DNA from 3 places in the Aquamicrobium sp. NLF2-7 genome. Region 1 is predicted to be linked to each of the others. Evidence: predicted binding sites of a transcription regulator. Region 1 holds the regulator's gene; each other region holds the start of a gene.
The links. Region 1 encodes PhoB, which activates phosphate uptake and scavenging genes when phosphate is short. Its sites were predicted from a motif close to TGTCATNNANCTGTCAT; they were not measured.
Positions count from the first base shown of each region.

Region 2: the regulator PhoB is predicted to act here: its motif matches at 6,737-6,753, upstream of MIC97_RS02375 (RNA degradosome polyphosphate kinase).
Region 3: the regulator PhoB is predicted to act here: its motif matches at 8,059-8,075, upstream of MIC97_RS09095 (NAD-glutamate dehydrogenase).

Region 1 covers NZ_JAKSED010000001.1:1,709,698-1,719,476, reverse strand. Annotated here, with positions in the region: gene MIC97_RS08450 (response regulator) at 1-1,497, shown strand, start outside; gene MIC97_RS08445 (substrate-binding domain-containing protein) at 1,805-2,842, shown strand; gene pstC (phosphate ABC transporter permease subunit PstC) at 2,942-4,411, shown strand; gene pstA (phosphate ABC transporter permease PstA) at 4,408-5,733, shown strand; gene pstB (phosphate ABC transporter ATP-binding protein PstB) at 5,750-6,571, shown strand; gene phoU (phosphate signaling complex protein PhoU) at 6,610-7,317, shown strand; gene phoB (phosphate regulon transcriptional regulator PhoB) at 7,340-8,029, shown strand; gene MIC97_RS08415 (ROK family protein) at 8,016-9,281, opposite strand; gene xylF (D-xylose ABC transporter substrate-binding protein) at 9,532-9,779, shown strand, end outside.
Region 2 covers NZ_JAKSED010000001.1:463,290-473,068, forward strand. Annotated here, with positions in the region: gene MIC97_RS02340 (cystathionine beta-lyase) at 1-354, opposite strand, end outside; gene MIC97_RS02345 (amino acid ABC transporter substrate-binding protein) at 798-1,826, shown strand; gene MIC97_RS02350 (amino acid ABC transporter permease) at 1,932-3,116, shown strand; gene MIC97_RS02355 (amino acid ABC transporter permease) at 3,120-4,280, shown strand; gene MIC97_RS02360 (amino acid ABC transporter ATP-binding protein) at 4,297-5,100, shown strand; gene MIC97_RS02365 (FAD-dependent monooxygenase) at 5,182-6,405, opposite strand; gene MIC97_RS02370 (zinc-finger domain-containing protein) at 6,429-6,674, opposite strand; gene MIC97_RS02375 (RNA degradosome polyphosphate kinase) at 6,841-9,042, shown strand; gene ppx (exopolyphosphatase) at 9,042-9,779, shown strand, end outside.
Region 3 covers NZ_JAKSED010000001.1:1,824,811-1,834,589, forward strand. Annotated here, with positions in the region: gene MIC97_RS09080 (MFS transporter) at 1-1,110, opposite strand, end outside; gene MIC97_RS09085 (IS481 family transposase) at 1,268-2,242, opposite strand; gene MIC97_RS09090 (TerC family protein) at 2,279-2,941, opposite strand; gene MIC97_RS09095 (NAD-glutamate dehydrogenase) at 3,223-8,034, opposite strand; gene MIC97_RS09100 (LysE family translocator) at 8,153-8,767, opposite strand; gene typA (translational GTPase TypA) at 8,907-9,779, opposite strand, start outside.

The DNA of each region.
Region 1 (9,779 bases):
TCGGGCAATGCCCTGCTTTCGATCATCAACGACATTCTCGACTTTTCGAAGATCGATGCCGGCCAGATGGTACTGGAGAGGGCCTCCTTTGAAGTGGGGGAGGTGGTGGAGGACGCGGTTGCGCTGGTGGCCGCCCGCGCCCGCGAAAAGGACGTGGAGCTTGTCGTTCGCCTCGAACCCGGCATGGAGACGTGTTTTCTGGGAGATGCGGGCCGCATTCGCCAGATCCTGCTCAATCTGCTCGGTAACGCGGTGAAGTTCACGGACCACGGCCATGTGCTGGTCGACGTATCGGCTTGTCAGGCAGACGGTCCGGCCACTTTGCATTTTGCGGTAACAGATACGGGCATCGGAATTCCTTCCGACAAGCTGGCGATGGTGTTCGACAAGTTCAGCCAGGTCGACGGGTCTTCGACGCGGCGGCATGAGGGCACCGGTCTCGGCCTTGCCATCTCGTCGCGCCTCGTGGCGCTGATGGGAGGCGAGATCGGCGTGGAAAGCGAAGCCGGCCGGGGCTCAACCTTCTGGTTCGATATTCCGCTGGAAAAGGGAAGCCGTGCGGCAGCGGGGCCGGTGCCGCCCGTCGACGTAACCGGCGCGCGCGTGCTGATCATCGACGACAATGCCGTCAACCGCGCGATCCTGACCGAGCAGATGCAGGCGTGGGCGTTCGATTCCTGTGCTGCGGCGAACGGCGTGGAAGGGCTGAAGGTTCTGAAGGCGGCCGTCGCGCGGGGGCTTGGGGTCGAGTGCATCGTGCTCGACTATCAGATGCCCGGCATGAATGGCCCGGATGTGGCTGCTGCGGTGCGCAGCGATCCAGGCCTGCGCGATGTGCCGATCATCCTGCTGACTTCGGTGGATCATTCCATTGCCGATCCACAGTGCCGTGATCTCGGCATTCATGCGCATCTGACCAAGCCGGTCCGTTCTTCCACCTTGCTGCAGACCATGGTGGAGGCGATTCAGCGCCAGCGGGGCTTTTCCATCTCCGATGGGGCTGAACAATCTCCGGAACCCGCAAGCGAGGCTGTGGAGCCCGTCCGCGAGGCGGTGCCTGCTGCGACCTCGCTTCTCCACGGTGAAGCGCAGGATGACCGCCTCGACATTCTCGTCGCCGAGGACAATGAGGTGAACCAGCTCGTGTTTACCCAGATCCTGTGCGACAGCGGTTACAGCTTCGAGATCGTGGGCAATGGACGGCTGGCCGTGGAGGCATTCCACCGGATGCGGCCGCGGATGATCCTGATGGATGTTTCGATGCCGCAGATGAACGGCTACGAGGCCACCGGCCGCATCCGGATGAGCGAAGGACCCGACGGGGCCCATGTCCCGATCGTTGGCGTGACTGCGCATGCGCTCAAGGGCGACCGGGAGCGGTGCCTGGAGTGCGGAATGGACGATTATCTGCCGAAACCTGTCAGCCCCCGGGCGCTCATGGCCAAGCTCGAGCGCTGGCTGGGGCCCTCCGGCGCGGCGGAAAAACAACACCGCTGAGGTGCGGCGCCTTCCCGCCTTGCAGACAGCCGGCGGATCAGGCGGAAAACGGGGCTGTTTTTCGCAGGCGCGTCTTCTGCATCTTCAGTGCCGCCCTCCGCCGCTACAAATTTCAGGATAACAACCACATAGGCAGTTTGCGCATCCGGCGGGCAAACCGATCGGCTTTCGCGCAAAAAAGCCTTGCGCGGCAAGCTTTACCGGACCGACACGAAACTGTCATGCGACTGTAATAATCGGGGTCTATTGGCCACACCGGGCGCTAGGAAAAGAGCGCTGCCAGATCATCCGAACAGGAGCAGGCCACATGAACAGATACCTTCTCACCGCGTCGGTTGCGGCGCTCGCACTGGCCGCGACGGCCGGCTTCGCCTCGGCGCGCGACCAGATCCAGATCGCTGGTTCGTCGACCGTTCTTCCCTATGCAAAGATCGTCGCCGAGAATTTCTCGGAAGCTTATTCCAACTTCAAGACCCCGGTCGTGGAATCGGGCGGCTCTTCTGGCGGCCTCAAGGAATTCTGCAAGGGCGTCGGCGAGAACACCATCGACATCGCCAATTCCTCGCGCCCGATCAAGGAATCGGAAGTGAAGGCCTGTGCTGATGCCGGCGTCACCGACATCCAGGAAGTGCGCATCGGCTATGACGGCATCGTCTTCGCCACCGACATCAACGGTCCCGACTGGGCCCTGACCGCGCAGGACATCTACAAGGCGCTCGCCGCTCAGGTCATCGTCGATGGCAAGCTGGTCGACAACAAGGTCGCCAAGTGGAACGAAGTGAACCCGGCCCTGCCGGACTGGGATATCGCTGCCTACATCCCTGGCGAAAAGCACGGCACCCGCGAAGTCTTCGAAGAGAAGCTGATGGCGGAAGGCTGCAAGGAAGCCGGCGCTCTCGAAGCCATCAAGGCGACCGGCGCTGACGACAAGGCCGCTGCTGCCGCCTGCATCGCGGTCCGCAAGGACGGCAAGGCTGTCGACATCGATGGCGACTACACCGAGACGCTGGCCCGCATCGACTCCAACAAGACCGGCGTTGGCGTGTTCGGCCTCGCCTTCTACGAAAACAACGCCGACAAGCTGAAGGTCGCCACCGTCGAAGGCGTCAGCCCCTCGGTCGAGACCATCGCCAAGGGCGAATATCCGGTGTCGCGTCCGCTGTTCTTCTACGTGAAGAAGGCTCACCTCGACGTCGTTCCGGGCCTGAAGGAGTATGTGAACTTCTTCCTCTCCGACGACATGGTCGGCCCTGAGAGCCCGCTGGCCGAGTACGGTCTGGTGTCGGCCCCCGATGCGGAGCGCGATGAGCAGCGCTCGGCTTTCGAAGCCGGCAAGACCCTCTGATCAGAACCGGTTCGGGGCGCGCCATCCAAGGTGCGCCCCTGCCATCTTAGGCGTGAAGCAATCCAGGGCCTGCCCCTGAAAGCCAATTGGACAGACTTCATGAGCGTTTCCTGGGTTCTTGCCATCGTTCTGATCATCGGCGTGGTGGCTTTTCTCGTGGCGCGTATGCGCGCCTCGCGGCTGGAGCCGCAACCCGGCGTCAAGCAGCATTCCCTGCCGGGTTATCATGGCTCCTACGCGCTGGTCCTTGCGATCTTCCCGGCCCTCCTCTTTTTCGCGATCTGGAAAGCGGCAAGCCCGCTTTATATCGACAGCGCCGTGTGGCGCGGCCTGCCCGGGCAGGTGACCTCCGCACCGGATGTGAACCGTTCGCTGACGATGGGCACCATCTACGCGATCGGCGACGGCCTGCGCCGGCTTGACGCCGCTGAAATCGAGCAGGTGCGTTCCGGTCAGGCAGACCTCAAGGCGCTGTTTGCCACGAAGGGTCTGGCGCTGGCCTCGAATGGCGAGCCCTACATGGTGCCTGCCGCTGAATCCTACAGGTCGATGAGCGACGCCTCGTCTCTCTGGTCCGCCATCGGCGCAATCCTGATTTCGCTGGCAGGTGCATGGTTCGGGCTGTCGGGCATCACGCTTCGCCGCCGCGCCCGCAACAATGTCGAGCGGGTGATGCTGTGGGGCCTGATCGCGGCCTCGACCGTCGCCATCCTCACCACCGTCGGCATCGTGCTGTCGATGCTGTTCCAGACGCTGTCCTTCTTCCAGTCCGTGCCGCTCTCCAATTTCTTCTTCGGAACGGTGTGGGACCCGCGCTTCGCCGCAGCCGGTTCGGGCGGCGCGACCGGTCAGTTCGGTCTGATCCCGCTGCTTGCCGGTACGCTTTACATCGCGCTGGTGGCCATGCTGTTCGCTGTGCCGGTCGGCCTGTTCGCAGCAATCTACATGTCGGAATATGCGTCGCGTAAAGTGCGCTCGATCGTGAAGCCGGTGCTGGAAGTGCTCGCCGGCATTCCCACCATCGTCTACGGTATTTTCGCCCTGGTGACGGTCGGTCCGCTGCTGCGCGACATTTCGGCGGCGCTGTCGGGCGGCCAGCCCTTCATCGCGGCGCAGAGCGTGCTGACGGCGGGTCTGGTCATGGGCATCATGCTCATCCCCTTCGTGTCCTCGCTCTCCGACGACATCATCAGCGCGGTGCCGCGTTCTCTCAATGACGGCTCGCTCGGCCTTGGCGCCACGCGCTCCGAAACGGTGCGCAACGTCATCCTGCCTGCAGCCCTTCCGGGTATCGTCGGCGCGCTGCTGCTGACCGCCTCACGGGCGATCGGTGAAACCATGATCGTGGTGCTTGCCGCAGGCGTGGCCGCCAACCTCACCATCAATCCGGGTGAGGCCATGACCACCATCACCGTCAAGATCGTCAACCAGCTGACCGGCGACCTTGAATTCACCTCGCCGCAGACGCTGGTGGCCTTCGCCCTCGGCATCACCCTCTTTGTCATCACGCTCGGCATGAATGTGCTGGCGCTCTACATCGTGCGCAAATATCGGGAACAGTACGAATGACCGACATCCCGTTCGACAACACCGTGACGGCCACCGCTCCGGCCCGCCGCGACATCGGCCTCAAGCGCCGCTACCGCGCCGAGCGCAGGTTCCGCTTCTACGGTATCGCGGCAATCGCCATCGGCATCTTCTTCCTCGGCGCCCTGATGTTCACTGTCATCAGGGGTGGTTACACCGCTTTCTGGCAGACCTCGATCAGCCTGCCGGTTACCTTTGATGCCGGCGTCATCGACCCGGAAGGCAAGCGCGACAGCGATGCCAATGTGCTGGCCACCGCCAACTATCCGCTGCTGGCGCGCAATGCTCTTGCCGCAAAGCTCGGGCTTGATGTCGAAGCCGAGGAGAACAGGGCTGACCTGCGCCTCCTGTCCGGCATGATCTCGCAGGGCGTGCGCACGCAACTCCGTGACATGGTGATCGCCGATCCGTCGATCATCGGCACCACGCAGGATGTGTGGGTTCTGGCCGCTGCGGACGTCGATTCCGCCCATAAGGGCCAGATCGACATGTCGGTTCCCGAATCCCGCCGCAAGGTCAAGGACAAGCAGGTTGCCTGGATGAAGACCCTGACCGCCGACGGCGCCATGGTCGAGCGTTTCAACCGCGGCCTGTTCACCTTCGGCGCTTCCAGCCGGCCGGAAACCGCCGGCATGGGCGTGGCGCTGATCGGCTCGGTCTACATGATGCTGATCGTTCTGGTGCTGGCGCTGCCGATCGGCGTGGCGGCCTCCATCTATCTGGAGGAGTTCGCACCGAAGAACCGCTGGACCGACCTAATCGAGGTCAACATCAACAATCTGGCGGCCGTGCCTTCCATCGTGTTCGGTCTGCTCGGCCTTGCGGTGTTCGTGAATTTCATGGGATTGCCGCGATCGGCCTCGCTGGTCGGCGGTCTCGTGCTGACGCTGATGACGCTGCCGACGATCATCATCGCCACCCGCGCCGCCCTCAAGGCTGTGCCGCCCTCGATCCGCTCCGGTGCACTGGGTGTCGGCGCCTCGAAGATGCAGACTGTGTTCCACCACGTTCTGCCGCTTGCAGCCCCCGGTATTCTCACCGGAACCATCATCGGTCTGGCGCAGGCGCTGGGCGAGACCGCTCCGCTGCTGCTCATCGGCATGGTGGCCTTCGTGGCCGACTATCCCGCCACGCCGATGGATCCTGCCACCGCGCTGCCCGTGCAGATCTACATGTGGGCGAACGAAGCCGAACGTGCCTTCGTGGAACGCACTTCCGGCGCCATCATCATCCTCCTGCTTTTCCTTGCCGCGATGAACCTGGCCGCGATCCTGCTGCGCCGGCGCTTCGAACGGCGCTGGTAATTAAGGAACAAAGATCGTGAACATTATGAGCGAAGCAACTCTGGAAAATGCCGTGAACGCCAAGGTGGCCGCCGTCAACGAACCCATCAAGATGCGGGGCGAGAAGGTCGGCGTCTTCTATGGCGACAAGCAGGCCCTGTTCGATGTGGATCTTCTGGTCCGCCAGAATCAGGTGACGGCGCTGATCGGCCCCTCGGGCTGCGGCAAGTCCACCTTCCTGCGCTGCCTGAACCGCATGAACGACACCATCGACAATGCGCGGGTGGTGGGCAAGATCACGCTCGACGGCGAGGATATCTACGACCGCGACATCGACGTGGTGGAACTGCGTTCGCGCGTGGGCATGGTGTTCCAGAAACCGAACCCGTTCCCGAAGTCGATCTATGAGAATGTCGCCTATGGCCCGCGCATTCACGGTCTTGCCCGCAGCAAGGCCGACATGGATGCGGTGGTGGAATCGAGCCTGAAGCGCGCCGGCCTCTTCAACGAGGTCAAGGATCGTCTGCATGATGCCGGCACCGGTCTTTCCGGTGGTCAGCAGCAGCGCCTGTGCATTGCGCGCGCCATCGCCGTGTCGCCTGAAGTGATCCTGATGGACGAGCCCTGCTCGGCGCTCGATCCGATCGCCACCGCACGCGTCGAGGAACTGATCGACGAGCTGCGCGAGAACTACACCATCGTCATCGTCACCCACTCCATGCAGCAGGCGGCGCGCGTCTCTCAACGCACGGCCATGTTCCATCTCGGCAATCTCGTCGAGGAAGGCCCGACCGAGAAGATGTTCACCAACCCCGACGACAAGCGCACGCAGGACTACATCACCGGCCGGTTCGGCTGAGTGTTACTGCGGCCATTCCAACAGACGAGGAACGTATAATGGGTGCTCATACGGTGACCGCCTTCGACGACGATCTTGGCGAGATCGAAGGGCTGGTGCGTGACATGGTCAGCCTGGCCGGGTCCATGGTCGATGAGGCGACACAGAGCCTGATCGTGCCGGACAATGCGCTGGCCCAGCGCGTCATCTCCGAGGATGCGGTGATGGACGAGTTGCAGCGTCGCCTGGACGACCGCGCCATCACGCTGATCGGCAAGCGCCAGCCGATGGCGCAGGACCTGCGTGCCATCGTGGGCGCGATCCGCATGGCCGGCGATCTCGAACGCATCGGCGATCTGGCCAAGAACATCGCCAAGCGCGTCGATGCGGTGGGTCAGTCGAGCGTGCCGCGCGCCTTCGCCCGCTCCATCGAAGACATGTCCGAACTGGTTCTTGAGCAGGTACAGGGCGTCATTGACGAATATGGCGCGCGCAACCCGGAAGGGCTGGTGCGGCTGCGCGACGAGGACGAGCTGGTCGACGTTAAATACACCTCTGTGTTCCGCGAACTGCTGACCTACATGATGGAGGACGCGCGCAACATCACGGCCTGCACGCATTTGCTTTTCTGTGCGAAGAACCTGGAGCGCATTGGCGACCACGTGACCAATATTGCCGAAAATGCCTATTATGTGCTGACCGGCGAGCAGTTGCCGGCTCACCGTCCCAAGCAGGACGAGACTGGCATACCGGCACCTGCGGTTTGAAGCAGGATCGAGGAGACGAAGCATGATCGCACCCCGCATCATGGTGGTTGAGGACGAAGAGCCGTTGGGCGTGCTTCTGCGCTACAACCTCGAAGCCGAAGGCTATCAGGTCGAGATCGTCACGCGCGGTGACGAGGCCGAGTTGCGGCTGCAGGAAAACGTGCCGGACCTTCTGGTGCTCGACTGGATGGTTCCGGCGATCTCAGGCATCGAATTGTGCCGGCGCCTGCGCATGCGCGAGCAGACCGAACGGCTGCCCATCATCATGCTGACGGCGCGCGGCGAGGAAAGCGACCGGGTGCGCGGCCTTTCCACCGGCGCCGACGACTATCTGGTCAAGCCCTTCTCCATGCCGGAGCTGGTGGCGCGGGTGAAGGCGCTTCTGCGTCGCGCCAAGCCCGAGGTGCTGTCCTCTGTACTCAAGGTGGGAGACATCGTGCTCGACCGCGAGCAGCACCGCGTCTACCGCAAGAAGAGCGAGATCCGGCTGGGGCCGACCGAGTTCCGCCTGCTCGAATTCATGATGCAGCATCCCGGCCGCGTCTTCTCGCGCGGACAGTTGCTCGACAATGTCTGGGGCGAGACGATCTACATCGACGAACGCACAGTGGATGTGCATGTCGGGCGGTTGCGCAAGGCGGTCAACACCGGCCGCATGCCCGACGTGATCCGCACCGTTCGCGGCTCAGGCTACGCGATCAGGGAAGAGTGACGGGCAGGGAAGAGTGACGCGCGGCCGGGCCGTCCTGCAGGGACCGCCCGCCGGCAAAAATCCTGTCATCGACGTAAGTCAGCGCGCGCATGGCACAGCCTTCGCGCAGCAGGGCGATCTGATCCGGCTCGATGCTGAAGCTGATCGAGCCGGAATGCTGGCCGCCGGCAGTGCGTGCGATGGCATCGCGCAGGGCCGGTTCGATCAGGTCGAAGGCTGCCGCGTTGAGGCCGACCAATGCCACCGGGGCAGGGTCGATGAGCGCAAACAGGCTGCCGAGGCCGAAGCCGAGCGCTTCGCCTGCGATGCGGAACGCCTCGCGCTCGCGTCCTTCATGGTCCCGGGCAGCGTCCGCCAGCGCCCGCATCTCCGTTTCCCCAATATCGCCCCGGGGTTCCTCGTTCTGGTCATGGCCGGCGGCGCTGCGCCAGATGGCGTAGCTTCCTGCATAGGCTTCTATGCATCCGCGCCGCCCGCAACGGCACAGCGCCCCGTCCGGCCGGTGGACCATGTGCCCGAATTCGACGCCTGAGGAATGGGTGCCGGTGAACATTTCGCCCTTGAGCACCAGCCCCATGCCGATGCCGTGCGAGAGCAATATGGCGATGAAATCGTCGCGATAGCGGGCCGGATCGCGCCAGCGCAGCGCCTCGGCCATCATGTTGCAGTCGTTCTCCACCGTTACGGGAACAGAGAATTCCGCTTCCAGAATGTCGGTGAAGGGGATGTCCGTGTGCGGGGTGATCGGAGACCACAGCATGGAACGCGCTTCCGCGTCGGTGATGCCCTGAACCGCGAACACGATACGCAATGGCGGGCCAGCCTTTGCGGCGGGGTGAGCAAGGCATCGTTGAAGCACTGCCACACATTCGCCGATCAGCGCCTCGCGGGAGAGGGCGCGCGTGTCGAGCCGCAACTGCTCTTCGTCCAGAACAGCTCCCGAATAATCGAGCCGGACGGCGGAGAGGGTGTTGAGGGACAGCATCAGCGTCACCACGCTGGCTGCTGCGGGGTCGAGTTCGAGCCCGATCTGGGGCCTTCCGCGTCTGAGGGCAGGGGCATCATCCTGTCGGGCCTCGGCCAGAATGCCCTCGGCGATGAGGTCCGCGGAAATAGCGGAGATGGTGGAATGGCTGAGACCCGTGATAGTCGTGATTTCGGTGCGGGAAACCTGTCCACCACGCCGCGCGGCCGCAATCACCATGGCGCGGTTGCGCCGGCGCAGATCGTCGTGCCGCATGCCAACAGTCATTACCTGTACTCTTCCTCCCTGCGTGCCGACGCTGCATAGCAGGCCGTGAACTTTGTCAGAAGCGGCGAAGGCTGTCATTATTTAATTCGGGTTTCGAAATAATTCACGGATGGTCAGAAAATCCGTTGACACGGTCAGGTCGTTGCGCCACATTTTTTCGAGGCTCGAAAAAAGTCCTTGCCCGACTTGTTCACCGGCATGGCTTGTTCACGGGTCATAACGTCGCGCCCATGGGCGCAGGGAGGAAATCATGAGGAATTTTACGGCTGCCATTCTGGCGGGTGTCGCCTTGTCTCTGACGCTTCCCCTCGCCGCACAGGCGAAGGACAAGGTCATCGGCGTGTCCTGGTCGAATTTCCAGGAAGAGCGCTGGAAGACCGACGAAGCGGCGATGAAGGCCGCGATCGAGGCGGCGGGCGACAAGTACATATCGGCTGACGCGCAATCGTCCGCCTCCAAGCAGCTCACCGACGTCGAAAGCCTGATCAGCCAGGGCGC
Region 2 (9,779 bases), 1.2 Mb from region 1:
GTCGGCGAAATGACGGGTGGGATGATAGACGGAGTCCACGATCAGGACATGAGACCCGGCCTCGGCAAAGGCAAGCAGCGGCACGGTGACGGCAGCAAGGCCGGATGGAACGATAATCGTTCCGGCTGATCCCTCCAGCTCGTCCATGGCCGCAGCCAGAGCATCGGTGGTTGGGGTTCCGCGTGTACCGTAGGTGTATTTCTGTGAGCGACCTACAAGCGTGGCTGAATCCGGGAACAGCACGGTGGATGCGTGGACGACGGGTGGATTCACGAATCCATAAAAATCCCGGGGATTGCTTCCGCAATGGGCAAGGCGCGTATTGATGCCCAGATCGGTGCTGTCTTTGGCCATGTAGAGATCGCTCCAGATGTTGTTTCGCAAGCTTAGTGGCGCACTTGTGCACCCGCAACCGTGATACCCCTGAGCGGCTTGCATTTTGCTCGTTGTGCAAAAAGCTGCCGGTCGGGGAAACGACCCCCACGATCGGTGGTCAGGCGACATTTTATGTCGCTTTCAGGACATGAAGAAGCCTTCCGCAACGGAACCATGACGCAATTTCAGGAATGAATTTTGCTTTTACGGCAATGTGTTGAGTGCAAAATGACCAGTGCTCTGGCCCAATCATTCATTTTTCTTGACCTCACGAAGATTATCGCCTTCGATGACGTTCGTGAATGGGAGCGGGTCATAGGTCTTGAAGACTTTACATCCCGAGTAAAAAGCGGTCGGGGGAGATCGCCTGGACACGACGAAACCGGGTCGATTCCCGGATAACAGAAAAGGGTATGTGGGTTATGAAAAAGTTGGCAATCGGTGTACTCGGTGCTGCCGCATTCGGAATGCTGGCGGGAGCGGCCAGCGCGGATACGCTTGACGATGTGAAAGCCAAGGGCTTCCTGCAATGTGGGGTGAACACGTCGCTCGCCGGCTTCTCCGCTCCCAATGACAAGGGTGAGTGGATGGGGCTTGACGTCGATTTCTGCCGTGCTGTGGCTGCGGCGGTATTCGGCGATGGAACCAAGGTCAAGTTTACGAGCCTGAGCGCGAAGGACCGCTTTACAGCGCTTCAGTCCGGCGAAGTGGACATTCTCTCGCGTAACACGACGTGGACCATCAACCGTGACACGGCTCTCGGCTTCAATTTTGCCGGCGTCACCTACTATGATGGTCAGGGCTTCATGATCAACGCGAAGAAGCTTCCGGGCGTGAATTCCGCGCTCCAGCTTTCGGGCGCTTCGGTTTGCGTCCAGTCCGGCACGACCACGGAAATGAATCTGGCCGACTATTTCAGCGCCAACAAGATGGAATACAATCCGGTCGTGTTCGAGAAGTTCGAGGAAGCCAACGCCGCCTATGACGCGGGCCGTTGCGATGCCTACACGACCGACCAGTCCGGCCTCTATGCCGTGCGCCTGCAGATGGCGGCACCCGACGACCATGTCGTGTTGCCGGAAATCATCTCCAAGGAGCCGCTTGGTCCGGCTGTCAGGCAGGGTGACGACAAGTGGTTCGACATCGTGAAGTGGACCTATTTTGCTCTTCTCAACGCTGAAGAGGCCGGCATCACGCAGGCCAATGTCGATGAGATGAAGAACAGCGCCAATCCCGACATCAAGCGTCTGCTTGGAACGGAAGCCGAAACCAAGATCGGCACCGATCTTGGCCTCGGCAATGACTGGGTCGTGAATATCATCAAGGCCACCGGCAATTACGGCGAAATCTTCGAGCGTAATGTTGGTACCGGAAGCCCGCTCAAGATCGCGCGCGGCATCAATGCGCTGTGGACCAAGGGCGGCCTGCAATACGGTATGCCGATCCGCTGACGACCAGAAAAGCCGGAGAGTTCACCTCTCCGGCTTTTTCCCTTCCTGCCGGAACACAAAAACAAACACCGGCGGGAATTCAGACACCTGTTCAAGGGGAACCAAGTGTCACAGGAAGTTATCAGAGACGAATCCGCGCGAGTCCCGCTGATATATGATCCCAGGGTTCGCAGCATTGCATTTCAGGTTGTTCTGGTGGCGCTGCTGGTGCTTGGCGTGTGGTGGATCGTCGACAACACGATCGAGAACCTGCGTCGCTCCAACATTTCCACCGGATTCGCGTTTCTGCGGGGGCGGGCGGGCTTCGATATTTCCGACCGGCTGATCGACTACACGTCGGACTCGTCCTATGGCCGTGCGCTTCTGGTCGGTATCGCCAATACGCTGATCGTAGCCGCAGCCGGCATTGTGACAGCCACGATTCTGGGGTTTCTCGTCGGCGTTGGCCGCCTTTCCAACAACTGGCTGATCCGCAAGCTGGCGACCGTCTACGTGGAAGTGTTCCGCAACATTCCACCGCTGCTGGTCATCCTGTTCTGGTATCAGGGCGTACTGGCCGTGCTGCCCAATGTGCGCGACAGTCTCTCGCTGCCGCTTGGCTCCTACCTCAACAATCGCGGGTTCTACTTTCCGCGGCTGGTGTGGGAACCGGGCGCCTGGCTGGTCCTTGCCGGGTTCGTGGTGGCGGTCATCCTGTCCTGGTACGTGGCAAGGCGCGCGCGGGCAAGACAGATGGCCACGGGGCAGCAGTTTCCGGTCTTCCTGACCAGCCTTGCGCTGATCATTCTTCTGCCGCTGCTGGCCTATCTGCTGGCTGGGATGCCGGTCTCGGTGGATTATCCACAGAAGGGTACGTTCAACCTGTCCGGCGGCTTCAATGTGAAGCCTGAGTTCCTGTCGCTCTATCTGGCGCTGTCCTTCTATACGGCCTCGTTCATCGCCGAGATCGTCCGCGCCGGCATATTGGGTGTTTCCAAAGGGCAGACGGAAGCCTATTCGGCGCTGGGCATGCGTTCGAGACAGGGACTGCGGCTGATCGTGATCCCGCAGGCAATGCGCATCATCATTCCCCCGCTCACCAGCCAGTATCTGAACCTGACGAAGAACTCATCTCTCGCTGTGGCGATCGGCTATCCCGATCTCTACGCGATCGGCGGAACCATTCTCAACCAGACAGGGCAGGCGATCGAGGTGGTGGTCATCTTCATGACCGTTTACCTCAGCATCAGCATCATTACCTCGATCTTCATGAACTGGTTCAATACCAAAATGGCCCTGAAGGAGAGGTGAGCTATGCAGGAACATGACATATCCTGGGTGCGCACCGAAATGGCTCTGGCCGAGACCGCACCCCGTTCGCAGGTGGGTGCGGCAGCGTGGCTGCGCAAGAACCTGTTCGCTACTCCGATTGACTCGGTTCTCACCGTGCTTGCCTTGCTGGTTGTGGCTTCGCTTCTGCCGCGGGCGCTCGACTGGCTGTTCTTTGGAGCGGTGTGGACCGGCGCCGACCGCACAGCCTGCCTGACCACCGAACAGGGCGGCCAGCTTCCGGCCGGGTGGTCTGGCGCTTGCTGGCCTTTTGTGAGCGGCCGCTTCGGCCAGTTCATGTTCGGCCGCTATCCCATGGACGAGCGGTGGCGCGTGATCCTCACCGGCATCATCTTCGTGGCGCTGCTGGCGCCGCTCCTGATACCGCGCGTACCCTACAAGAAGCTGAACGCCATATTGTTCTTCGGCGTGTTTCCGTTCATAGCCTACTTCCTGCTGGTGGGCGGCGCTTTCGGCCTGCGTTATGTCGAAACCCCGATGTGGGGCGGCCTGATGGTGACGCTGGTCATTTCCTATGTCGGCATCGTGGTGTCATTACCCCTTGGCATCATACTGGCGCTCGGCCGCCGTTCGGAAATGCCGATCGTGAAGCTGCTTTCGGTGATTTTCATTGAAACCGTGCGTGGCGTGCCTCTGGTCACAGTGCTGTTCATGGCCAGCTTCATGCTGCCCCTGTTCGTGCCGCCGGGCACCAGCTTCGACAAGCTTCTGAGGGCGCTGATCGGTGTCGCTCTGTTCGCCTCGGCCTATATGGCGGAGGTGGTGCGCGGCGGATTGCAGGCGATCCCCAAGGGGCAATATGAAGGCGCGGATTCGCTCGGTCTCGGCTACTGGCCAAAGATGGGGCTGATCATCATGCCGCAGGCGCTGACGCTGGTCATACCCGGCATCGTCAACACCTTCATCGGCATGTTCAAGGATACGACCCTGGTGCTGATCATTTCGATGTTCGATCTGCTCGGCGTCGTGAAGCAGAACATTTCGGGTGATCCCACATGGGCGACCCCGCAGACGGCAAAGACCGGCTACATTTTTGCAGCCGCCATCTTCTGGGTGTTCTGTTTCGGCATGTCGCGCTATTCTCAATATATGGAACGCCGGCTCGATACCGGTCACAAACGCTAGGCAAGAGGAATGGCAAATGGCCACCGAAAACGCAGTCAGCGCTGAAGAGATCGAGGTCGACACCGGCAAGATGCAGGTCTCGGCGACGGAGGTCGCGATCGAGATCATCGGCATGCACAAGTGGTATGGCGAGTTTCATGTGCTGAAGGACATCAACCTGAAGGTGATGCGCGGCGAGCGCATCGTCATCTGCGGTCCTTCGGGCTCGGGCAAGTCGACGATGATCCGCTGCATCAACCGGCTGGAGGAGCACCAGAAGGGCAAGATCATCGTCGATGGCAAGGAGCTTACCAACGATCTGAAGAAGATCGACGAGGTGCGCCGCGACGTCGGCATGGTGTTCCAGCACTTCAACCTGTTCCCGCACCTGACCATTCTGGAAAACTGCACGCTGGCCCCGATCTGGGTTCGCAAGGTTCCGAAGAAGGAGGCCGAGGCGACGGCCATGCACTATCTGGAGCGGGTGAAGATCCCCGAGCAGGCGCACAAATATCCCGGCCAGCTCTCGGGCGGCCAGCAGCAGCGCGTGGCGATCGCGCGATCGCTGTGCATGAAGCCGAAGATCATGCTGTTCGACGAGCCGACCTCGGCGCTGGACCCGGAGATGGTGAAGGAGGTTCTGGAAACCATGGTCGGGCTTGCCGAGGAAGGCATGACGATGCTGTGCGTGACGCATGAAATGGGTTTCGCGCGTCAGGTTGCGAACCGGGTGATCTTCATGGATCAGGGCCAGATCGTGGAGCAGAACACGCCGGTCGAGTTCTTCGATAACCCCCAGCACGAGCGCACCCGGCTGTTCCTCAGCCAGATTCTGCATTGAGGAAGACAGGCGCGGCATAGCAAATCTGCCAGGCCGCGCAGCTTCCGGAATGCGGAAACGAAGAGGGCGGCTGCGGGTTGTTCAGCGCTCCTGCGGGAGCCGCCACCCATAAAGCCAGTCGAGATCGGTTGCGAGGCTTTGCGGAGAGCGCATCCTGAGCACAAGATTTCTCGCCAGAGCCACCGGCCCTGCTGCATTCCATGCCATTTTGTTCAGTGCGCCACGCCGCGCGACTTTCGACAGCCGCGCTTTACGTTGCTGTTCCCACAAGGATATTGCGCTTTGTTCAGGGGCGGTGAGCTCAGCGATATATTGCGCGAGCAGGGCCGCGTCTTCGATGGCCATGGCGGCACCTTGCGCCGCAAAGGGGGTGACGGCGTGTGCGGCATCCCCGATGAGTGCGATTCCCGGCGCGGTCCAGCTGGCAGCCGGGTCAACCGTATGAAGCGGCCATGCCGTCCAGTGCCCAGCCATTTCCACCAGACGCGCCAGAGCGGGCGAACTTCGCGCAACGGCATGCAGCAGAATCGACATTTCCGCCTGCACTGCCCAACTCTGCGCGATATCCATCGCGGGCGTGAATGCGACCAGATTGATTTCTGCTCCGGCCCGCAAGGGGTACGCCACCAGATGAAAGCTGGCATGCACGAAAGTGGTGACACTGTCACTGTCCGCAAGCCTGCGAAACGCTTCTCCGGCAGAACTGTTGGTTTCTATGGTCGTGCGCCATGCGATCTGTCCGCTGAACCGGTTTCGGGCAGACCGTTCGACAAACCGGCGGGAAGCGGACCAGACGCCATCGGCGCCGATCAGCAGTTGGCTCTCTGCGGTGGTCGTGTTGCCTTCAGGGTCCCCGAAGCTTGCGATAACATGGCCCGACCGTTCGCGCGAAACCTCCGCCAGTTTCATGCCCGTGTTGATTTCGATTTCCGGCCGTGAACGCGCCTCCGTCAGCAATGCCTGCTGAAGGTCGGCGCGGTGCGAAACGAGATAGGGTGCGTTCCAGCGCTGTTCAGCGAATTTCCCAAGCGGAACGCTGGCAAGCTCGCGCAGCGTGTTGGCGTCTTTCAGTCGCACGGCCTGCGGCTGCACCGCGTGGGGGCGCAGATGCGGCAGAACGCCGAGATCTGTGAGAATGCGTGCGGCGTTTGGCGAAATCTGAAGCCCCGCGCCAAAGGCTTCCAGTTTGGGGGCCTGCTCGAAAACACGGGTGATGATTCCCCGGCGCGCCAGAGCAATCGCCATGGTGAGGCCGGCAATGCCGGCCCCGGCGATCACGATCGGGCTTTCGCCCCTGTATGCCATGATGGGTTCCGGCCGTTTGCCGCTCAGGCGGCCCGGTCGATATAGGCGCAGCCTGCGGGGATGGTTACGTCTGCAGCGAGGGCCGCATTGTAGCGGTACAGCGTCGAGCAGTAGGGGCACACCTTCTCGTCATCCGCCCCCATGTCCAGAAACACATGCGGATGATCGTACGGAGAGGTTGCTCCCACGCACATGAATTCCTTGACGCCGATCTCGATCGCTGCGTGACCCTGATCGTTCTGGAAGTGGGGAATGATACCGCCAGCCATCATCGTCTCCTTCGAGCTGTTATCCAGCGTTTGGATCATAACAGGGTTCTTTGCAAGGCTTGTGAAATCAAACTGTCGTAAAACCCTGCCAGAGGATAATGTGAAACAATGTAGCCGGCTGGCGGTGTGACGGGTTTCACGCCGGCAGAGGCAGGAAAGCGGGGATATGAGCGGATTGAGGCCAAAACAGGCAGAGTTCACGACATCTGAGGTCGCGGCGACAGAGAGCGGCAACCCTGATCGTTTCGTCAATCGTGAGTTTTCGTGGTTGCAGTTCAACCGCCGTGTGCTTGAGGAAGCCCGCAACGAACGCCACCCATTGCTCGAACGTGTCCGCTTCCTTTCCATATCCGCCGCCAATCTCGACGAGTTCTTCATGGTGCGTGTCGCGGGTCTGGCCGGGCAGGTGCGCCAGCTCATCAGCCTGAAAAGCCCGGACGGACGCACCCCGGAGCAGCAGCTCGAACAGGTGTTGCGCGAAGTTGAGCGCCTGCAGGCCGACCAGCAGAAGGTACTGGCGGAGCTGATGGCACGTCTCGACGCAGAAGGGATCGAAACGGTCAACGTTTCTGCGCTTACCAAGGATGAAAAGGTCTGGCTGGAAGAGTATTTCCGCGAGCAGGTGTTTCCGGTTCTGACCCCGCTTTCGATCGATCCCGCGCACCCTTTTCCCTTCATCCCGAACCTTGGTTTCTCCATGGCGCTGCAGTTGCGTCATCTGCGGGAGGGCGAGGAAATGAGCGCGCTTCTGCGCCTGCCGCCGGCGTTGAAGCGCTATGTCCGCCTGCCTGATCGCAAGACCCGCATTCGGTTCGTTCCGCTTGAGGATGTGGTCGGTCTCTACATCGGACGTCTGTTCCCGGGTTACGAAGTCAAGGGTTCGGGCACCTTCCAGATCATCCGCGACAGCGACATCGAGGTGGAGGAGGAATCCGAAGATCTGGTGCGTCTGTTTGAGACCGCGCTGAAGCGCCGTCGGCGCGGTTCGGTCATCCGCATCGAGTTCGACAGCCGCATGCCGGAAAGCCTGCGCGAATTCGTGGCGGGAGAGCTTGGGGTTGCTGGCAACCGCATCAGCGTCATCGAGGGGCCGCTGGCGCTCAGCCAGATTTCGGAGATTGTCTCCATTGCGCGCGACGACCTGAAATATACGCCCTACAATCCGCGGTTCCCTGAGCGCATCCGCGAGCATGGCGGCGATTGCTTCGCTGCCATCCGTGAGAAGGATATCGTCGTTCACCATCCATATGAATCTTTCGATGTGGTGGTGCAGTTCCTGCGTCAGGCAGCGGTCGACCCCGAAGTCGTGGCAATCAAGCAGACGCTTTACAGAACCTCCAACGACAGCCCGATCGTGCGCGCGCTGATCGATGCGGCCGAGGCCGGAAAATCCGTGACAGCACTTGTCGAGCTCAAGGCACGGTTCGACGAAGAGGCGAACATTCGCTGGGCGCGCGATCTGGAGCGGGCCGGCGTGCAGGTCGTGTTCGGCTTTCTGGAGCTGAAGACGCATGCCAAGATGTCTTCCGTGGTGCGGCGCGAGGATGGCAGGCTGCGCAATTACGTGCATCTGGGCACCGGCAACTACCACCCGATCACGGCGCGTATCTACACGGACCTGTCCTTCTTCACCTGCGACCCGAAGATGGCGAGCGACGTCGCTCAGATATTCAATTTCATCACCGGATATGCTGAGCCGACCGACGAAATGGCGATCGCGCTTTCGCCCTACACTCTGCGCAGTCGCATTCTCGGGCATATCGAAAACGAGATCGCCCATGCCAGGGCCGGGCGCCCGGCGCGAATCTGGATGAAGATGAACTCGCTGGTCGATCCGCAGGTGATCGATGCGCTGTATGATGCCAGCAGTGCCGGCGTGGAAATCGACATTGTCGTGCGCGGCATCTGCTGCCTGCGGCCGCAGGTGCCGGGGCTGTCGGAGAACATCCGGGCAAAATCGATTGTTGGCCGCTTCCTTGAACACAGCCGCATCTATTGCTTCGGCAACGGACACGGCCTGCCGTCGGATGAGGCCATCGTCTATATCAGCTCGGCCGATCTGATGCCGCGCAATCTCGACCGCCGCGTCGAAACGATGGTTCCGATCACCAATCCCACCGTGCATGAGCAGATTCTTGGACAGATCATGCTGGGTAATCTGGTGGACAACCAGCAAAGTTTCGAAGTATTGCCGGATGGCACATCGCGCCGGGTGACGATTGAAGAGGGCGAGGAGCCGTTCAATGCGCAGGAATATTTCATGACCAATCCCAGCCTTTCCGGACGGGGTGATGCCTTGAAACTGCATGCGCCGAAGCGGATCGCGCAGTTCAAGCGCCGCAAGAAAACTGATCCGACGACCAGCTGATGATTGCTGCATCTCAGGGCCGGCTTCAGGACCGGCGCCCGGTTTCGATCATCGATATCGGATCGAACTCCATACGCCTCGTTGTCTATGAAGGACTGGCGCGGTCTCCCACCATGCTGTTCAACGAGAAGATGCTGGCGGGTCTGGGCCGCGGCATCGTCTCCACCGGCAAACTCGATCCTGAAGCGGTGACCAGAGCGATGGAAGAGTTCCGGCGCTTTCGCAGCCTCTCCGAACAAGCGGGCGCCGTTCACATGCATGTGCTTGCCACGGCGGCCGCGCGCGAGGCTGAAAACGGCCCGGATTTCATCCGCCGGGCGGAAGATGTGCTCGGCACGGAAGTTCACGTGCTCAGCGGCCGGCAGGAAGCTTACTATTCGGCGCTCGGCGTCATCTCGGGTTTTGAACCTGCAAACGGTATTGCAGGCGATCTGGGCGGTGGCAGCCTCGAACTTGTCGACGTTGCGGGCACGACCATCGGCGACGGCATTACGCTGCCGCTGGGCGGCCTTCGCCTGCAGGATATGGCAGGCAATTCTCTGGAAGTTGCGACCAAGATCGCGCGCATCGAGGTGGCCAGAGCAAAGCTTCTCAAGGCGGGGCAGGGGCGCACCTTCTATGCCGTGGGCGGCACCTGGCGAAATCTCGCCCGCCTCCATATGGAGAAGACGGGATATCCGCTTGGCGTGATGCATCACTATGAGATCGACCCCGCCAGCGCGATGTCCTTTCTCAAG
Region 3 (9,779 bases), 120 kb from region 1:
GTAGAGGATGTAGGCCTTTTCCGCAGCCGTGCCGAACAGCCCGCCCGAATCGGCGGCGGAAAGCTGCAGGACGCCAAACAGCGTGTACCCCGGACCTGTCGAGACGATGCCGACAGTCGCCACGCTGAGCAGCACCAGCGAGACCATCACCACCACCTTGGAGCCGAAAGCGCTGTCCATCCTTGCAGCGACAAGGCAGCCGAAGATCGCCACCACATTGAGAATGATGCCGAATATGCCGATCTCGGTGATCGACCAGCCGAACATCGCCGCGGCAAATCCGCCGCCGAGCACGATCAGCGCGTTGACGCCGTCCTGATAGATCATGCGGGCGATGAGAAAGCGGAAGATGCCGGGACGCCGGCGCACCTCGCCCAGCGTCGATTTCAGCTCCGCCAGCCCCTGACGCACGGCCGGCCGGATCGGAATGCCCTTCACCGCATCCGGCGTGAACAGGAACATCGGCAGGATGAACACCAGATACCAGAGCGCTGACAGCGGACCGGTGGCCCGGGCATCTTCGCCCAGCGCCGGATCGAGCCCGAACAGGGGCTTCAGGCCGGCAATGGTGAGCCCCGTCTCCGGCAGAGCCGCAAGGCACGCAACCACGAAGATCAGCACCACCATGCCACCCAGATAGCCAAGCCCCCATGCAATATTGGAGATCTTTCCGATCTCTGCCTTCGGCACCAGCCGCGGCATCATGGAATCGTTGAAGACCGTTGAGAATTCGGCCGCGACCGAGGCCAGCGAGAACACCGCCACCACCCAGAACAGGCCGGAGCCGGGCGCCGCCAGCCACAGCAGGAGCAGGCAGGCGATCTTGATCGCGGCGAAGCAGGCGATCCACGGCTTGCGCGGTCCGGTCTGGTCGGAAATCGCGCCGAGCACCGGCGAAAGCACGGCGATGGCAAACCCTGCCGCCGCCACGCCATATCCCCATGCCGCTTGGCCCGCGACCGGATCGCTCGCCATGCGCGACACGAAATAGGGGCCGAAGATGAAGGTGGTGACGACCGTGAAAAAGGGCTGCGCTGCCCAGTCGAACAGCATCCAGCCCCAGATACCGGCACGCGATGCCTTGCGCGCCTCGATGCCGGTTTCACTCATGCCATCTCCATCCGCCTGCAACGTCCAGCGCCCAATCCGCATGCCGGGATATAGAGCATTTATGGCGAAGTGGCATCGTCCGGACTGCACGAATGCAGATTACGTTCAGAAGGCGAAAGAAAACCGGGACCCGAGGCCCCGGTTTTCCGACAGCCGCTTATGCGCCCTGAAGATAGTTGTTCAGTCCCGGCATCTGGTGGATCGGATTGAGGATGAATCGATCCGGGTCTGATGTCCAGATCTTGCAGATGTATTCGTAGGGCGTGAGACCGCCGAGGGTCTTGAGCCTTCGTGCGAAGTTGTAGGCCGCCATGAAGTCGGCGAGGTGTGTATGCAACTGCTCGTGGCTGTCGTAATGGAAGCGCTTGACGGTGGCCTCCTTGATCGTGCGGTTCATCCGTTCGACTTGGCCATTGGTCCATGGATGGTTGGGTTTGGTCAGCCTGTGCTCGATCCCGTTGGCCTCGCAGATCATGTCAAAGCGCATCGGCCGGGAGTAGATGGTATTCCGGTTCCGAGGCTGCTCTGCGAACTGGATGCCGTTGTCGGTGAGAATGGTATGGACCTGGTAGGGCACGGCTTCGAGCATATGCTGAAGGAATTCCCAGGCGGTCTTCCTGTCGGCCTTGTCGACGAGTTGGGTCACGGCGAACTTGCTCGTGCGGTCGATACCGACAAACAAATATAGTTTGCCTTCAGCGGTCTGAACCTCGGCGATGTCGATATGGAAGAACCCTATGGGGTAGCGCTTGAACTTCGACCGCTTAGGTTTGTCGCCCTCCACATCCGGCAAGCGCGAGATGCCATGCCGTTGCAGGCACCGGTGCAGTGCGGATCGTGTCAGGTGCGGGATCGAGGGCTGCAGGGCGTAAAGACAATCATCTAATGGTAGAAGCGTATGGCGCCTGAACGCCACAACCATCGCCTCCTCGGCTTCGGTGAGGACGGTGGACCGCGGCTCTGACGGCCCCGTCTTCATATCCTCTACCGTCGCGCGCTTGCGCCATTTCGCAACGGTCTTGGGGTTGATACCCAACTCCCTGCTCAGTTGCGCGAGCGAAGCTTGCGATCGCTGTATTGCTGCTCGGACAGCGTGCGTGGTCGTGGCGCTGCCGTGACGAATTTGTCCCATAGGGCTTCCCTCCATTCCAGAGAAAGGATCGCACCATTAAACCGTGGGATCAAACAGATAGGGCCAGACCTCCATCGCCCCGCGATAGATCATCTCGCCCGCCACATAGAGGATGATGACGAGACCGACATAGGCGATCCAGCGATGCTTCTGGAGGATGCGCGCGATGAAGCTGGCGGCGAGGCCCATCAGGGCGATCGAGAGCGCCAGGCCGAAGATCAGCACGCCGGGATGGTCGCGTGCGGCGCCGGCGACCGCCAGCACATTGTCCAGCGACATGGACACGTCGGCAATGACGATCTGCCATGCCGCCTGCGCGAAGGTCTTGCGCGGAGCCTTGCCGGCAACCGCGCCATCCTTGTCGATGTCGCTCTCCGTCAGGGCTTCCATGCCCTGCGCTTCCTCGGCAGCGCTGTGGCGCAGTTCCCGCCACATCTTCCAGCACACCCAAAGAAGCAGCACACCACCGGCCAGCAACAGACCGACGATCTGGAGAAGCTGGGTGGTGGCAGCCGCGAAGCCGATGCGCAGCACCGTCGCGGCGATGATGCCGATGAGGATGGCCTTGGCGCGCTGCTCCTTGGGAAGGCCGGCGGCCGCCAGTCCGATAACGATGGCGTTGTCGCCGGCCAGAACCAGGTCGATCATGATGACCTGCAACAGGGCCGTTAACGCATCGCCCGTGAAAAATTCTGTCATTCTGCACCCTTGCGTTCAGCTTGGGCGATCTGGCGCGCATATGAACCTTGCCGGACACGCAGTCCGTCACAAGAACTCAGATGCGGTTTGAAATGGGAAACATGAAAGCCAGGCCGCCGGTTTTGAATTCCAGTCCGACATCACAGCCAAATTGACTGCCAGAGGGGCCCGGCCTGGTGCGCAATGCCTACGTCACCGGCCTTCAAAACGCAAGAGGCCTTCTGAAAGCCCGCCAGCTTGCCGCCGGCGGGGATGATTCATCAGATCACAGCGCTGAGCCCTCAGGCCCCACGCGGCCCCGAAAGATCGCTCATCAGCCCCGCCGCGACGGACAGGCGTGACACCGAGATGTCGCCCGCCTCGGTCAGGGCCTGAAGACGCTCCCGGATCGCGCCGACGCGCGCGCCGCCCGCTTCGAGCCACGCGGCCACCGGATCCTCCGCCCCGCCATGGCCGGCCAGCGCCGCCACCGCGATGCCGCGTCGTGCGGCGTCGATCGTGTCGGTCGCGCGCGACAGGGCAAGCTGGTCGTAATAGTCGGAGGGCGAGATCGCATAGGCGGCCTCTTCGATGCGGGCGATGCGAAACGCTTCGCTGACCGCGAAGAACGCCCGCGCCGCCGCGATCATATCCGCACCGGCCAGGCGCGCGGTGAGCGCGATGTCGGGCACCAGATCGGCGAATTCGGCCAGCGCCAGCCGGGCTGCGAGCTGCTCGGGCACGCCGTGCGAGACGAGGTCCGCGCGCGCGGCATCCACCCGTTCGCGGGACGTTTCGGGCAACAGCTGGAGCAGGTTCGGCTCCAGTTCCGCACGGGCGGACCTGAGGCTTGCAATGCGCTCGTCGAGGTCACCGCCCCCGGCATCGTTCTTCAGGTACCAGCCGCTGTTCACATAGATCAGGCGGCTGACCGTCTGGTAGAGGCCGAGCTGAACCTCGCCGTCGATGCGGTTGTCGAGCGCATCGATCTCGTCGTAGAGCGCGGGCAGCCCGAAGCCTTCGCGGATCAGCACGAAGGTCAGCATCACATCGGCCGCACTGCGCCCGGTCGTCTCCATCAGCCGGTTGACGAAGGTGGGCCCACCCCGATTGACCAGATCATTGGCCAGAACGCGGGTGATGATCTCGCGCCGCAGGCGATGGGTGGTGATTTCCTCGCCGAACTTCTCAGCCATGGCATGCGGGAAGTAGCTCATCAGGTCCTGCTCGAAATGCGGATTGTCCGGCACCTCGGAGGCAACGATATCGCTGAACAGCACGATCTTGGCATAGGCGAGCAGCACGCCAAGTTCAGGCCGCGTCAACGGCTCGCCCCGCGCCTCGCGCTCGGCCAGCACCGCAGCCGAAGGCAGGTTTTCGACCGCCCGGTCGAGCAGGCCGCGGCTTTCCAGCGCCGCCATGAAGCGGGCCTGATGGGCCATGTCGGCAAGGCCGCGCCGCCGCGCAAGCGACAGGGCGAGCGTCTGCTGGTAGTTGTTGGCCAGAACCAGCCCCGCCACCTCGTCCGTCATCTCAGCCAGCAATTTGTTGCGCGCGGGACGCTCAAGCGCGCCCTTGCGCATGGCGGCGGCCAGCGCGATCTTGATGTTGACCTCGACGTCCGAGCAGTTGACCCCGCCGGAATTGTCGATGGCGTCGGAGTTGCTGCGGCCGCCGCTGAGGCCATATTCGATGCGGGCGCGCTGGGTCATGCCGAGGTTCGCGCCCTCGCCTATGACCTTGGCGCGCACATCGCCGCCATTGATGCGGATGGCATCGTTGGCGCGGTCGCCCACATCCTGATTGGTTTCCCCGGCGGCCTTCAGATAGGTGCCGATGCCGCCGAACCACAACAGGTCCACAGGTGCTGCGAGGATGGCGCGGATCAACTCGACCGGCGTGGCCACCGTCTTGCCGATGCCGATCGCTGCGGCGGCCTCCGGCGTCAGCGTGATCGACTTCTGCGCGCGAGACACGATCATGCCGCCGGCGGAAAGCTTCGACTTGTCGTAATCCTGCCAGCTCGAACGCGGCACGCCGAACAGGCGCTGGCGCTCGGCAAAGGACGATGCGGCGTCCGGATCGGGATCGATGAAGATGTCGCGATGGTCGAAGGCCGCGATCAGCCTTGTCTGTTCAGAGCGCAGCATGCCGTTTCCGAACACGTCGCCCGACATGTCGCCGACACCGACGCAGGTGAACGGCGTGGTCTGGATGTCGCGGTTCATTTCGCGGAAGTGCCGCTTCACCGCTTCCCAGGCACCGCGCGCGGTGATCGCCATGCCCTTGTGGTCATAGCCGGCCGAACCGCCACTGGCGAAGGCATCGTCCAGCCAGAAATCATGCGCCTCGGAAATAGCGTTGGCTGTGTCGGAGAAGGTCGCCGTGCCCTTGTCGGCGGCGACGACGAAATAGGGATCGTCGCCGTCATGGCGCACCACGCCCTGCGGCGGGATCACCGCATCGGTGCCGATGTTGTCGGTGATCGACAGCATGCTGGAGATGAAGTTGATGTAGGCAGCCCGGCCGGCCTCGAACACCTCGTCGCGGCTGCCGCCCACCGGCAGGCGCTTGGGGTAAAAGCCGCCCTTGGCGCCGACCGGCACGATGACAGCGTTCTTCACCTGCTGGGCCTTGACCAGACCCAGCACCTCGGTGCGGTAGTCCTGCGCGCGATCCGACAGGCGCAGGCCCCCGCGCGCCACCGGACCGAAGCGCAGATGCACGCCCTCGACCTGCGAGCCATAGACGAAGATCTCGCGCCATGGCCGCGGCTCGGGCAACCCCTCTATGGCGCGCGGATCGAGCTTGAAGGCCAGCGAATGGCCGCGCTCGCGCTTGCCCTCGACGAAATGGTTGGTGCGCAGCGTCGCGTCGATCAGGTTGAGGTAGCGGCGGATGATGGTGTCGTCATCGATGTTGGGAACATCTTCCAGCGCGTCCCTGATCTTGGCCTTGAGATGGCGCGCCGCCACCTCGTCGCCTTGCGGCGCGGCCGGATCGAAACGGGCGACGAACAGCATGTAGAGCCCGCGCGCGATCTCGGGATAACGGTTCAGCGCCGCCGCGATGAAGTCCTGGCTTTGTGGGATGCCGGCCTGCTGCAGGTAGCGGCCATAGGCACGCAGCACCAGTATTTCGCTGGCGGCGAGCCCGGCCGTCTGGGCCAGTGCATTGTAGCCGTCATTGTCCATTTCACCGCGCCACACGGCAAGGAACGCCTCGTCGAACAGCGCGCCGCCGTCGGACAGGTCGACCGGCCGGCCATAGGCGCTCTCCAGTTCCATGTCGTGGACGAACACCTTGTCCGCGCCTTCGGTCCCCCTGCCTCCGTCAACCTCGAATGTGCGCTCGCTGATGACGCGGAATCCCAGATTTTCGAGGATCGGCACGCGCTGCGACAGGGCCACCGGGCTGCCATGGTGATAGATCTTCAGCGAGGCCTGTTCCTGCGTCTGGAAGACGTCGCGATAATAGTCGATGACGATCGGGTTCCGCCCGCTCACCTGCGCGATACGGCCAGCGTCGACGAGCGCGACGTCGGGCGAGAAACTGTTGCGGTAGCTCTGCGGAAAACGCCGGGCGATCTCCGTCACCTGCCGGTCCACGCCTTCGGGGCCGGCCGCCTCGCGCAACGCATCTTCCCATGTGCGCACGATATCGCGGATTTCGGCCTCGATTGTTGCCGTATCCACTTCCGGCGTCTTGCCGCCGGAGCGGCCGATGATGAAATGGATGCGCGCCAGTCCCCCTTCCGGGAAAGCCGGATAGAAGGCGGAGACGCGGCCTTCGAACACGGTTTTCAGATAGACGCCGATCTTTTCGCGCACCTCCGAATCGTAATGATCGCGGGGAACGAAGACGATGACGGAGACGAAGCGGTCGAACTGGTCCGCCCGGATCAGCGCACGCACACGCGGCCGGTCAACCAGACCGAGTATCGCTTCGCAATGCCTGCCCAGCAAAGGCACCGGAATCTGGAACAGCTCGTCACGCGGATAGCTCTCCAGCACATTGATGAGGGCCTTGCCCGCATGGTCGAGCTGGTTAAGGCCGGACTGTTCGATCACCGTCTTCGCCTTGGAGCGAAGATAGGGGATGTTCATCACTGAGCGCGTGTAGGCGGTGGATGTGAACAGGCCGACGATGCGCAGTTCACCCGCAAGCTCGCCATTGGCCGTGTAGGTCTTGACCCCGACATAGTCGAGATAGATGCGCCGGTGCACCGACGACTTGGCGTTTGCCTTGGTCACGATCAGTGGCTCGGGACCGTGCAGGAAGGCGCGGATTTCCGGCGTGGTGGTCACCGATTCCGTGCCACGGCGCAGCACCAGAACGTCGGGATCGCCCAGAATGCCGAGACCCGCCGTGTCGGCCAGTTCCAGCGTGCCGCTTTCCTCGCCGCCGCTGTATCTGTATTCGCGCATGCCGAGGAAGGTGAAATTGTCGTCGCGCAGCCATTCGAGGAAGGCAATCGCCTCCCTGACGGCCTCCTGCTCCAGCGGAACCGGTGCATGGCGAAAATCGCTGATCGCCGCATCCAGTCTGGCCAGCATCGGCTTCCAGTCGTGAACGGCGGCGCGCACCTGCTCAAGCGTACGGCTGAGCTTCTGCTCCAGCAGGGAAGCTTCATCCGCGTTCATGCGTGCGACATGAACCTGAATGACACTCAGCCGGTCGGCACCGGCGTCTTCGCTGGACGCGCATGTGTCACCCAGAATTTCAACCCCGCCCGCAGCGTCATGGCGCACGTTCAGCACCGGATGCGCGACGAAGAACGCTTCTCCGACCGCCTCGTTGATCTCGCCAATGACGGAATCGAACAGGAACGGCATGTTGTCATTGACGATGGTGATGACAGTTACGGGGCGGCCCTGCCGCGAGACGTCCCCACCGGCATCGATCAGGATGGTGCTCGCGCCCTTGCTGTGGCTTGCGACGGCTCGTTCGGCCAGTGCTGCTGCGCGTTCCAGATCCGCTTCATCATAGGCCGCGACGTCCTCATCGGGTGCCCGGGCCAGCAGATATTCCAGAAGTCTGCCGCCGGTTCCGGAGCCAGCCCCGGCGCTCCTCTTCGTTGCGGTTCTGTCGTATCCGGCTTTCTCAATAGCCATGATATGCTTTGTCCTTCTGACGAAATGACAGCCATATGATCACGGAGGGGTGGCTGCTTTTTGGGTGACAGGCCTCAGCCCGCAGGAAGTCGTCGCGGTGTGTGCATGCGCTGAACCATTAGGAGCGCCCGGCAATCGCGGCGGCGGCACCCGCCATGGTCACAGCACTGATGCGGTTGGCGATCTGCATGGCGCGCCGGCTCTTCAGCAGGCGGCGTGCCTGAACGGCGGCAAGCGCCCATGAGACATCGATGATGACCAGAACCACGACCATGGTCAGCGTCAGTTCAAGCCAGCCCAGCACGGTAACGGATTGCAGATCGATGATGGTCGGCAGCAGCGCCAGATAGAACATCATCACCTTGGGGTTGCCGAGCGACACCGCCAGACCCGCGAAAAACATTTTCAGGGAGGAACCTGACTGCGGCAGGGGCGCGCCGTGCGCCTCGACAGGGGCCGTCCACATCTTCCACGCGAGAAAAAGCAGATATCCGACACCAGCCCATTTCAGGATGAGAAAGGCTAGATGGAAAGTCTGGGCGACCACGGCCAGCCCGAAAACGGCCAGCGACAGCCAGATCGCCTCCCCGATCCAGAGCGCCAGAAGAAACGGGAACACCCCGCGAAAGCCGGTGGAAATGACCCGCGCGACCAGCGCCGCCACGGACGGCCCCGGAGAGCCGGCGGCAACGAACAATGCCGCGGCGAAGATGAGCAGAGAGGTCAGGTCCATTCCGCAAGCTCCAGGCTGATGCGGCGATCATAATCTTTTGAGGCGACCTGACCAGACGTCATCTGGTTCTTAAATCGATATGAAAAACCCGGCGCCAATGACGCCGGGTTTTTTCTGTTGATGATGAGGCTGGGTGCGGTCAGGCCGCGCCGGCCACCTTCTGCTTCTCGAAGCGCTTGCGCTCATTGGGATCGAGATAGAGCTTGCGCAGGCGGATCGACTTCGGCGTCACTTCCACCAGCTCGTCTTCCTGGATCCACGACAGTGCGCGCTCCAGCGTCATGCGGATCGGCGGGGTCAGCTTCACGGCCTCATCCTTGCCGGCGGCGCGGATGTTGGTGAGCTTCTTGCCCTTCAGCACGTTCACTTCCAGATCGTTGTCGCGGGAGTGAATGCCGATGATCATGCCCTGATAGACCTTGACGCCGGGATCGATGACCATCGGGCCGCGATCTTCCAGATTCCACAGCGCATAGGCGACAGCCTCGCCCTGTTCGTTGGAGATCAGAACGCCGTTGGTGCGTCCGCCCAACTCGCCCTTGTAAGGCTGGTAGGAATTGAACAGGCGGTTCATCACCGCCGTGCCGCGCGTGTCGGTCAGCAGTTCGGATTGGTAGCCGATGAGGCCGCGGGTCGGAGCGAGGAAGACGAGACGCTGGCGATCACCGCCGGACGGGCGCAGCTCGATCATCTCGGCCTTGCGCTCGCTCATCTTCTGCACGACGATGCCGGCGTGCTCCTCGTCGACGTCGATGACGACTTCCTCGATCGGCTCCAGAATCTGGCCGTTCTCGTCCTTCTGCATGACGACGCGCGGACGCGACACGGCAAGCTCGAAGCCCTCGCGGCGCATGGTCTCGATCAGAACCGAGAGCTGCAACTCGCCGCGGCCCGACACATAGAAGGAATCCTTGTCTGCGGATTCCTCGATGCTGAGCGCCACGCTGCCCTCGGCTTCCTTGAGCAGACGGTCACGGATAACGCGGCTCGTCACCTTGTCGCCTTCGGTGCC